One region of the Streptomyces sp. NPDC002499 genome, then DNA from elsewhere that is predicted to be linked to it. Evidence: riboswitches for the same ligand, from Rfam matches in the RefSeq annotation. Region 1 holds a riboswitch; each other region holds the start of a gene.
What was found. A riboswitch is a leader RNA that binds a small molecule or an ion and turns the genes downstream of it on or off. The one in region 1 is predicted to bind cobalamin.
Positions count from the first base shown of each region.

Region 2: it holds a riboswitch for cobalamin, as region 1 does, so the genes downstream of both, ACWD5F_RS39795 (ribonucleoside-diphosphate reductase subunit alpha) here and ACWD5F_RS27280 (cobalamin biosynthesis protein) in region 1, are expected to answer to the same signal.
Region 3: it holds a riboswitch for cobalamin, as region 1 does, so the genes downstream of both, ACWD5F_RS35415 (CbtB domain-containing protein) here and ACWD5F_RS27280 (cobalamin biosynthesis protein) in region 1, are expected to answer to the same signal.

Region 1 is NZ_JBSFXO010000009.1:443,736-446,962, forward strand. Features, by position in the region: gene ACWD5F_RS27275 (cobyric acid synthase) at 1-165, opposite strand, end outside; gene ACWD5F_RS27280 (cobalamin biosynthesis protein) at 162-1,106, opposite strand; cobalamin riboswitch at 1,208-1,347, opposite strand; gene ACWD5F_RS27285 (hypothetical protein) at 1,469-1,690, opposite strand; gene ACWD5F_RS27290 (anion permease) at 1,724-2,971, opposite strand; gene ACWD5F_RS27295 (lysozyme) at 3,125-3,227, opposite strand, start outside.
Region 2 is NZ_JBSFXO010000016.1:221,989-225,215, forward strand. Features, by position in the region: gene mctP (monocarboxylate uptake permease MctP) at 1-724, shown strand, start outside; gene ACWD5F_RS39790 (GNAT family N-acetyltransferase) at 806-1,312, shown strand; cobalamin riboswitch at 1,377-1,505, shown strand; gene ACWD5F_RS39795 (ribonucleoside-diphosphate reductase subunit alpha) at 1,629-3,227, shown strand, end outside.
Region 3 is NZ_JBSFXO010000014.1:74,947-78,173, forward strand. Features, by position in the region: gene ACWD5F_RS35410 (LacI family DNA-binding transcriptional regulator) at 1-839, shown strand, start outside; cobalamin riboswitch at 974-1,118, shown strand; gene ACWD5F_RS35415 (CbtB domain-containing protein) at 1,154-1,375, shown strand; gene ACWD5F_RS35420 (CbtA family protein) at 1,398-2,150, shown strand; gene ACWD5F_RS35425 (histidine phosphatase family protein) at 2,239-2,847, opposite strand; gene metE (5-methyltetrahydropteroyltriglutamate--homocysteine S-methyltransferase) at 2,976-3,227, opposite strand, start outside.

The DNA.
Region 1 (3,227 bases):
CTCCGCGCCCTCGCGCGTCACGAACGAATTGAGGGACATGTTCTGCGCCTTGAACGGCGTGACCTTCACGCCCTGCCGCACCAGCCACCGGCAGATCCCGGCGGTGACGACACTCTTGCCGGCGTCCGAGGTGGTCCCGGCGACCAACAGCCCGCCGCCGCTCATGACTTGCGCCCCTTCGCGAGCAGCCGCCCGGCGACGCTCACGCCGAGCGCGAGCAGAGCGACGCGCCGGGACAGCCGTACGGCCCGCTCGATGTCCTGTGTGACGACGGCGCGCCCCGAGGCGCCATTGAGGACGGGCCGGTGCTCGACTCGCCCTCCATAGGCCAGCGTTCCGCCCAGCCGCACCCCGAGCGCCCCCGCGAACGAGGCCTCCACGGGCCCGGCGTTGGGGCTCGGGTGCTTGCCCGCGTCGGCGCGCCAGGCGCGTACCGCCCCGCGCGGATCGTCGCCCGCCACGGTCGCGAGGACGGCGGTGAGCCGCGCCCCCGGCCAGCCGGCCACGTCGTCGAGGCGGGCCGAAGCCCAGCCGTAGCGGCGGTACTTGGGCGATTTGTGCCCGACCATGGCGTCGAGGGTGTTCACGGCCCGGAAGCCGACCAGGCCCGGCACGCCCGCCACCGCGCCCCACACCAGCGCGCCCACCACCGCGTCGGAGGTGTTCTCGGCGACGGACTCGACGACGGCCCGGGCGATCCCGTCGGCGTCGAGGGCCTGGGGGTCGCGCCCGCAGAGATGGGGCAGCCGGGCCCGCGCGCGCTCGATGTCCCCGGCCGCCAAAGCCTGCCCGATGGCCCCGGCCTCGCGGGCGAGGGAGGTGCCGCCGACGACGGCCCAGGTGGCGGCGGCGGTCAGCGCGACGGAGGCGGTACGGGAGGGGCGTACGGCGGACGTTGCCGCGGCGGCGAGGGCGACGGCGCCGCCCGCGCACACGGCGGTGTGCAGGGCGCCCCAGCCGCGGTGGTCGCGCCACAGCACCTGCTCCACGGCACCGGCGGCCCGGCCGAACGCGGCGACCGGATGGCCGCGGCGCGGATCGCCGAGCAGATGGTCACCGAGGAGGCCGGCGGTGGCGCCGTACGCGAAGACGCGATCGGCACGCATCGGCTCAGCCGGCCGTCGGGTCGGGCAGAGCTCGGGTGATGGACCTCAACAGGCGGCCGCGCATGGCGAATTGTCCTCACTCAGGGTGTCCGCGCCCTGGTTCGAAGAGAGCGACGGCGAGAGTTCCTGGCTCCCGGGACTACCTACCCCGGTGACAGTGGCGGGACCGCGCCGGAATCACACCGGCTTCCTCTCTTGCCGCCGTACTTGGCCCCGGCAGTCCACCACGGGCCTGGAAGAACCGTCAACTTGCCGCTGACCTGCGACGGGAGAGTGTGCTGAGGCCCACACAGGGCCCGTCGGAGGTCGGCGGACGATCGGTCGAGGAACAGGCGGGGATCAGGCGGGGACGAGTCGGGGGATCAGGCGACGATCAGCGAGATCCCGTACGCCACAGCCGCCGCGCACGCCGCGAAGCAGACGTAGGCGCCGGTCACCGCGAGGGTGGCCGAGCCGCCCTGGGCCGTCGCCCTCTCCTGGCGGGACAGGCCCGCGACGCCGAGGGTGAACAGGGCCACGAGGCCCACAGTGACCACGAGGCTGACGCCGAAGACGGAGCCGAGGGCCGCCCAGTCGATGTGCATGCTGGTGATTCCTTCGTTACCGGTGGGCGGGGATCAGAGAGCGGGGGCGGCCGACGGGGCGGCCGGATCGGCCGCGGGGGCCGCGGGCGCCGGGATGGTGGCCGTCAGGTCGTCGGTGACCGGGCCCGCGGGAGGCGGGGTCACGGCGGCGATCGCCGTGGTCACCACGCCGGGCGGCTCCTCGGTCTCGTTGACGTTGCTGTGGTCGACGACCTCGCGGCGGGAGAGCTTCCAGATGGCCGCGCTGGAGGCGATCAGGAAGACGGCGACGACCGCCGTGCCCCAGTCGCCGAGGTCGGTGACGGACTCGGCGAGCGCGCCCACCAGGGCGGCGGCCGGCAGGGTCAGGCCCCAGGCGACGAACATGCGGGTCGCCGTCGACCAGCGGACCACCCCGCCCTTGCGGCCGAGGCCCGCGCCCATCACCGAGCCGGAGACGACGTGCGTGGTGGAGAGGGAGAAGCCGAGGTGCGAGGAGGCCAGGATGGCGGTCGCCGCGCTGGTCTGGGCGGCGAAGCCCTGCTGCGGCTGAAGCTCGGTCAGGCCCTTGCCCATGGTGCGGATGATCCGCCAGCCGCCGAGGTAGGTGCCCAGCGCGATGGCGAGACCGGCGGAGAGGATGACCCAGGTGGGCGGGTCGGAGTCGGGGGCCACGGCGCCGCCGGCGACCAGGGCGAGGGTGATGATGCCCATCGTCTTCTGCGCGTCGTTGGTGCCGTGGGCCAGCGAGACCAGTCCGGCGGAGGCGATCTGGCCGGCGCGGTAGCCCTTCGCGGCGGCCTTGCCGTCGGCCTTCCTGCCGAGCCGGTAGGACAGGCGGGTCGCGAGCAGCGCGGCGACACCGGCCACGATCGGGGCGGCGACCGCCGGCAGCAGCACCTTGGTGACGAGCGCGTCGCCGTGCACCGCACCGGTGCCGGCCGAGGCGATGGTGGCGCCGATCAGACCGCCCATCAGGGCGTGCGAGGAACTGGACGGCAGTCCGACGAGCCAGGTCACCAGGTTCCACAGGATCGCGCCGACCAGGGCGGCGAAGATGACCTCGGGACGGATGCCGGTCTCGTCGACGAGACCCTTGGAGATCGTGTTGGCGACCTCCACGGAGAGGAAGGCGCCCACCAGGTTGAGCGCGGCGGACATCGCCACCGCCACCTTGGGCTTGAGCGCACCGGTCGAGATGGTGGTGGCCATCGCGTTGGCGGTGTCGTGAAAACCGTTCGTAAAATCGAACGCGAGAGCGGTTACGACCACAATCGCGAGGATCAGCGAGAAGTTTTCCATTTACCCAGGCAATCGTTCGAGGTCATCGGTCCTTTGAACGTAGGCAACCTGAATGAACGGAAAGTGAACTGAGGGGGGCTTGGTGGTGTATGAAACGGGGGGTCGCCGCACCGATCCGTCCCGGCGACCTCGACGACCCCCGCGCCCCATGGCTCAGTAGCCCCGGGCGAACCTCTTCAGCTGGGTCCGGGTCCCGTTGAAGAGATTCTGATCACCCGGCAGGCTGCCGCTGTTGTCGTACTGCCAGAAGGTCCAG
Region 2 (3,227 bases), on a different contig from region 1:
CGGCCTGCTGGCGCTGCTCGGGTTCATGGCCATCGCGGCCGGAGTGAAGGTCAGCAACGGGCAGTTGGCGATCCCGCAGCTGTTCGAGGACATGTTCCCGGACTGGTTCGCGGGCGTGGCCTTCGCGGCGATCGGCATCGGCGCACTGGTGCCCGCGGCCATCATGTCCATCGCGGCCGCGAACCTCTTCACCCGCAACATCTACAAGGACTTCATCAAGCCGGACGCCACCCCGGCCCAGGAGACCAAGGTCTCCAAGCTGGTGTCCCTGCTGGTGAAGGTCGGCGCCTTGGTCTTCGTCCTGACGATGGACAAGACGGTCGCCATCAACTTCCAGCTCCTGGGCGGCATCTGGATCCTCCAGACCTTCCCGGCCCTGGTCGGCGGCCTGTTCACCCGCTGGTTCCACCGCTGGGCCCTGCTCGCCGGCTGGGCGGTCGGCATGATCTACGGCACGGCCGCCGCGTACGGCGTCGCCTCCCCGACCCAGAAGCACTTCGGCGGCTCCTCCAAGGAGATCCCCGGCATCGGCGAGATCGGCTACATCGGCCTCACGGCGTTCGTCCTGAACGTCGTCGTCACGGTGGTCCTGACCTTCGTCCTGAAGGCACTGAAGGCCCCGGAGGGCGTGGACGAGACGCAGCCGGGCGACTACACCGCGGACGCGGGCGACCCGGGCGTGGAGGTGGAACTGCCGCCGGCCACGGCGGGGACCTCGCACTAGACGCTCCCGGTCAACGGGTCATCGGGCCGCCGGAGAAAATCCGGCGGCCCGTTGTCGTACCCGTCGGGCACACTCGCCTGCATGGACATCGTGATCCGGGCAGCGCACCCCACCGAATACGAGACCCTCGGCGAGATCACCGCCCAGGCCTACCTCCAGGACGACCTGCTGACCTTCGGCGAGAGCGACTGGTACCTCGGCGAGCTCAAAGACGTGGCCAAGCGGGCGGCCGTCGCCGACGTACTGGTCGCCGCGGACGGGGACCGGATCCTCGGCGGGGTCACCTTCGTCACGGCCGGCACGCACATGGCCGAGCGGGCCGGCCCCACCGAGGCCGAGATCCGCATGCTCGCCGTCGACCGGGCGGCCCGCGGCCGGGGCGCCGGCGAGGCACTCGTCCGCGCCTGCGTCGACCGCGCACGAGCCGCCGAGGACTGCACCGGCATCGTCCTGTCCACCCAGCCGACCATGCGCGCCGCCCACCGCATCTACGAACGCCTCGGCTTCGTCCGCGTCCCGGAACGGGACTGGAACCCCATTCCGGAGGCCGGCGACTTCGTGCTGCTCACCTATCAGTTGACGTTCTGACACGCTCCGAAGTCGGCGCGCGACACAACATCTAGGGGTGCTCCTACAACCCAGCACAAGATGTATGCTCATGCTCGCTGTCGTCGCAGGGGAATCCGGTGCGAATCCGGAACTGTCCCGCAACGGTGTACTCATGCGTGTTCGCACACGTATGGGCGTCAGTCCGAGGACCTGCCGACAGCGCGCCCGACCAAGCCGGTCGGGTGCCATGACGTCCGGGCCTCGTGGAATGGGCCGGGGACGCGACGCCGTCGTGCGCTCGTGGCTGCCCCCTGCCCTCCGCCTGGCCCCCGTGCCCAGCGAGGGAGAGCCCCACGTGACCATCGCGCCAGCCGACCCGGCTTCAGTCACCGCGCCGGAGACCGACGGCCCCGGTACCGCGTTGCTGCGGATCCTGACCGAGCTGACCGCCGACCTCCCCGACGCCGACCCCGGCCGGGTCGCCGCCGCCGCGCTGCGCGGCCGGTCCGCGCAGGCCGACGAGGCCGAACTGCGCGAGCTGGCCACGGAGGCCGCCGCCGGTCTCATCTCGGAGGACCCCGCCTACTCGCAGGTGGCCGCCCGGCTGCTGACCGTCTCCATCCGCGCCGAGGCCGCCTCGCAGGGCGTGACGTCGTTCACCGAGTCGGTCGCCGTCGGCCACCGCGAGGGCCTCATCGCCGACCGCACCGCCGAGTTCGTCCGCGTCCACGCGGCCCGCCTCGACGAACTGATCGACCGCACCGCCGACGACCGCTTCGGCTACTTCGGCCTGCGCACCCTGCACAGCCGCTACCTGCTGCGCCACCCCATCACCCGCAAGGTCGTCGAGACCCCCCAGCACTTCATGCTGCGCGTCGCCGCCGGCCTCGCGGAGGACGACAGCACGCGCGCCCTGGACGAAGTCGCCTCGCTCTACCGCCTGATGAGCCGGCTCGACTACCTCCCCTCCTCCCCCACGCTCTTCAACTCCGGCACCCGGCACCCCCAGATGTCGTCCTGCTACCTCCTCGACTCCCCGCTGGACGAGCTGGACTCCATCTACGACCGCTACCACCAGGTCGCCCGCCTCTCCAAGCACGCCGGCGGCATCGGCATCGCCTACTCCCGCATCCGCTCCCGGGGTTCACTGATCCGCGGCACGAACGGACACTCCAACGGCATCGTCCCGTTCCTCAAGACACTCGACGCCTCCGTCGCCGCCGTGAACCAGGGCGGCCGGCGCAAGGGCGCGGCCGCGGTCTACCTGGAGACCTGGCACTCCGACATCGAGGAGTTCCTGGAGCTGCGGGACAACACCGGTGAGGACGCCCGCCGTACGCACAACCTCAACCTCGCGCACTGGATCCCGGACGAGTTCATGCGCCGGGTCAACGAGGACGGCGTCTGGTCGCTGTTCTCCCCCGCCGACGTGCCCGAACTCGTCGACCTGTGGGGCGCGGAGTTCGACGCCGCGTACCGCAAGGCGGAGGCCGCCGGGCTCGCCCGCAAGACCATCCCGGCCCGCGACCTCTACGGCCGCATGATGCGCACCCTCGCGCAGACCGGCAACGGCTGGCTGACCTTCAAGGACGCCGCCAACCGCACCGCCAACCAGACCGCCGAGCCGGGCCACACGGTCCACTCCTCCAACCTCTGCACGGAGATCCTGGAGGTCACGGACGACGGCGAGACCGCGGTCTGCAACCTCGGCTCGGTCAACCTCGGCGCCTTCGTGGTCGGCCGGGACATCGACTGGGACCGGCTGGACGAGACCGTCCGCACGGCCGTCACCTTCCTCGACCGGGTCGTCGACATCAACTTCTACCCGACCGAGCAGGCGGGCCGCTCCAACGCGAAATGGCGTCCCGTCGGCCTCGGCGCCATGGGCCTCCAGGACGTCTTCTTCAAACTCCGCCTGCCCTTCGACTCCCCCGAGGCCAAGGCCCTCTCCACC
Region 3 (3,227 bases), on a different contig from region 1:
ACCCCCGGCAGACCATCTCCGGGGCGACCAGACAACGGGTCCTGGCCGCCGCGCACAAGTTGGGGTACGTCCCGCACGGCATCGCCCGGGCACTGCGCGAGGGGTCCTCGCGCATCGTCGTCCTCAATGTCGACGAGGGTCTGGAGGGCAACTTCTCCCGGAGCTATGTCCGGGGCCTGGACGAGGAGTTGGCGGCCCACGACCACGTCCTGCTCGTGCGGCACGGGCACACCGCGCCCGAGGCCACGCAGAAGATCCTCGACACCGTCGTGCCGCGGGCCGTGCTGCGACTCGGCGAGGTCTACATGCGCGAGCACGGTCCCATCGAGGAGGACTGGGAGAACGGGTTCGCCGCCAACGCCGCCCTGCAGATCGGCCATCTCGCCGAGCGGGGGCACACCCGGATCACCATGGCCATGCCCGACCACGACTTCCCGCTCACCGAGGCCCGCCTCGGGTTCGCCCGCGAGGCCGCCCGGCGCCTGGGCCTGCCACCCCTGGAGCGCCTCGTCGTCCCCCGCCCGCGAGAAGCCGGCGCGGTCGCCGTCGGGGCGTTCCGCGCGGCCCATCCGGACGTGACCGCCGTGGCCGCCTTCGACGACGACATCGCGCTGCGTACCCTGACCGCCCTGCGCGACCTCGGACTTCGGGTGCCCGAGGAGATGGCCGTGATCGGCTTCGACGAGACCGAGCACGGCTCCCTGACCACGCCCGCGCTCACCACCGTCCACATCGACGCCGAAGCCCTCGGCCGGCTCGCCGCCCGGGCCGCCCTCGGCATCGACTCGGAGGGCCTGACGCCGGTGCGGGGCCGGATCGTGGTCCGCGCCTCGGTGTGACCGGCGCGCGGGACCGCCGGGCGTACGGCGCCCGAACCGGCGTATCCACGCGGTGATTTGACGGCCCAGGCCGATGATCCTCGTCACTCGGCGGGCGAGACCGGCATCACCCCAGGTAGCGCGGTATTGGCCATGTTCGCGACACACGGTACGGTCACTCTGATATCGACGACACCAAAACGGAAGCCGGTGGGAGTCCGGCACGGTCGCGCCACTGTGTGCCACCCCTTTAACGGAGGGGGGCGAGTCAGACCCGTAGCCGTCGTCCTGTGCACCACCGAGATGGGACGCGAACTCCCAGAGGAGGCCCTGCCATGGCGCAGCATGTCGCTCAGCCGACAGCCACCACCCCCGTTCTCCCCGCCAAGCTGCCGATCGGCGCGATCGTCCCCTGGGCGGTCTTCTTCGGCATCCTGATGCTGGTCCTGCTGTACTTCGTCGGCGCCGAACAGGGCGCCACCTCCCTCGTGTCCGGTTCGGACGTCCACGAGTGGGTGCACGACGCCCGTCACCTGCTCGGCTTCCCCTGCCACTGACCCGAGGGAAACCAGCACTCACATGAACTCCGCAACGGTGCGAAACCTTCTTGTGCGGGGCATGCTCGCCGGCCTCGCCGCCGGCGTGCTCGCCCTCGTCGTCGCCTACTTCCTGGGTGAACCGAACGTCGACAAGGCGATCGCCTTCGAGGACGCGCACGCCCACGAGCACGAGATGGAGATCGTCTCCCGCTCCCTGCAGTCCACCGCCGGCCTGGCCACCGGTGTCCTGATCTACGGCGTCGCGTTCGGCGGCATCGCCGCCCTCGGATTCTGCTTCGCGCTCGGCCGCGTCGGCCGGTTCAGCCCGCGCGCGACCGCGCTGCTGCTCTCCGGCTGCGCGCTGCTGGCCGTCTACGTCGTGCCGTTCCTGAAGTACCCGGCCAACCCGCCGGCGGTCGGCGACCCCGACACCATCGGCAAGCGGACCACCCTGTACTTCCTGATGATGGTGCTCAGCGTGCTCCTCGCGGTCGCCGCGACCATCCTCGGCAAGCGGCTCGCACCGAGTCTGGGCACCTGGTACGCGACCGTCGTCGCGCTCGCCGCGTTCGCTGTGGTGATCGGGCTGGCGTACGCGTTCCTGCCGGTCATCAACGAGGTCCCCGCGGACTTCCCGGCCACCGTGCTGTGGCGCTTCAGGCTCTCCGCGCTGGCCATGCAGATCACCCTGTGGGGCGGATTCGGCCTGGCCTTCGGCGAGTTGGCCGAACGGCTGCTGAACCCGAAGCCCGCCCGGGTCCCGGCGCCTACGGCGGTGCCCGCAGCCCACTGACACGACCGACCTGACGAGAGGGCCCCGCGGAACCGTCCGGGGCCCTCTCGCGTTCTTCCGTCAGTCACGCCGGCACCGGGACGCGGCCTCATGAACCGCCGGCCGACGGGACTTGAGCCGCCTCGGCGGTATCCAGCGGCTGTCCGATCCGCACGTTCCAGCGGCCGGCCCGCCCACTGAGCGCGGTGGCGGTCAGCGGCAGCACGTCCAGCCGCCAGAAGGCCGCCGCGGGCGCGCCCAACGCGTGCACCACCACGGCCCGTACGACGTCCGGTTCGACCACGGCGAGCGTACGGCCGTCCGTGGCGAGGGACGCCTCCAGCCACCGTGCCACCCGCGCGCACAACTCCTCGACGGACTCCCCGCCGTGCGGAGCGGACGCCGGGTCCGCCAGCCACCGAGCCACCGCCTCGGGCTCACCGGCGCCGACCTCGGCGAGGGTGAGCCCTCGCCAACGCCCCACGTCCAACCCCGCCAACTCCGCCGCTTCCTCGGACCCGTCGAGGCCCAGCGCGGTCGCCGTCTGACGGCAGCGCGCACTGGGGCCTACGACGACCCGCGCACCCGAGGGCAGGGTTCCGGCCGCGGCACGGGCCCGCGCCTCTCCGCTGGCCTCGATCGAACCCCCGTCGTCGAAGCGCGCCTGGCGCAATGAGGTGCTCATCGCGGGCGAGATGAAGGTGACACGGCTGGTCACGGGCGGCTCCTCCTGATGCGGTTCACGGTGTACGGGTCCGGTGTACGGGTCTCCATTGGACACGGCCCGTACGCGCGCCGACCGGGGAGGGCTCTCCAACTGCCCTCCCCGGTCGACGGATCCCGGCATCAGGCCCCGGACAGTTCCTCACGGACCGTGCGGGCGGCGGCGACCAGGTTCTCCAACGAGGCCCGGGTCTCGGGCCAACCGCGGGTCTTCAGGCCGCAGTCGGGGTTGACCCACAGCCGCTCGACGGGGATGGCCTTGAGCCCGGTGCGGAGCAGGTCGGCGGCCTCCTCCGTGCTCGGGACGCGCGGCGAGTGGATGTCGTACACGCCAGGTCCCGCCTCGCGCGGATAGCCGTGGGCGGCGAGTTCGCG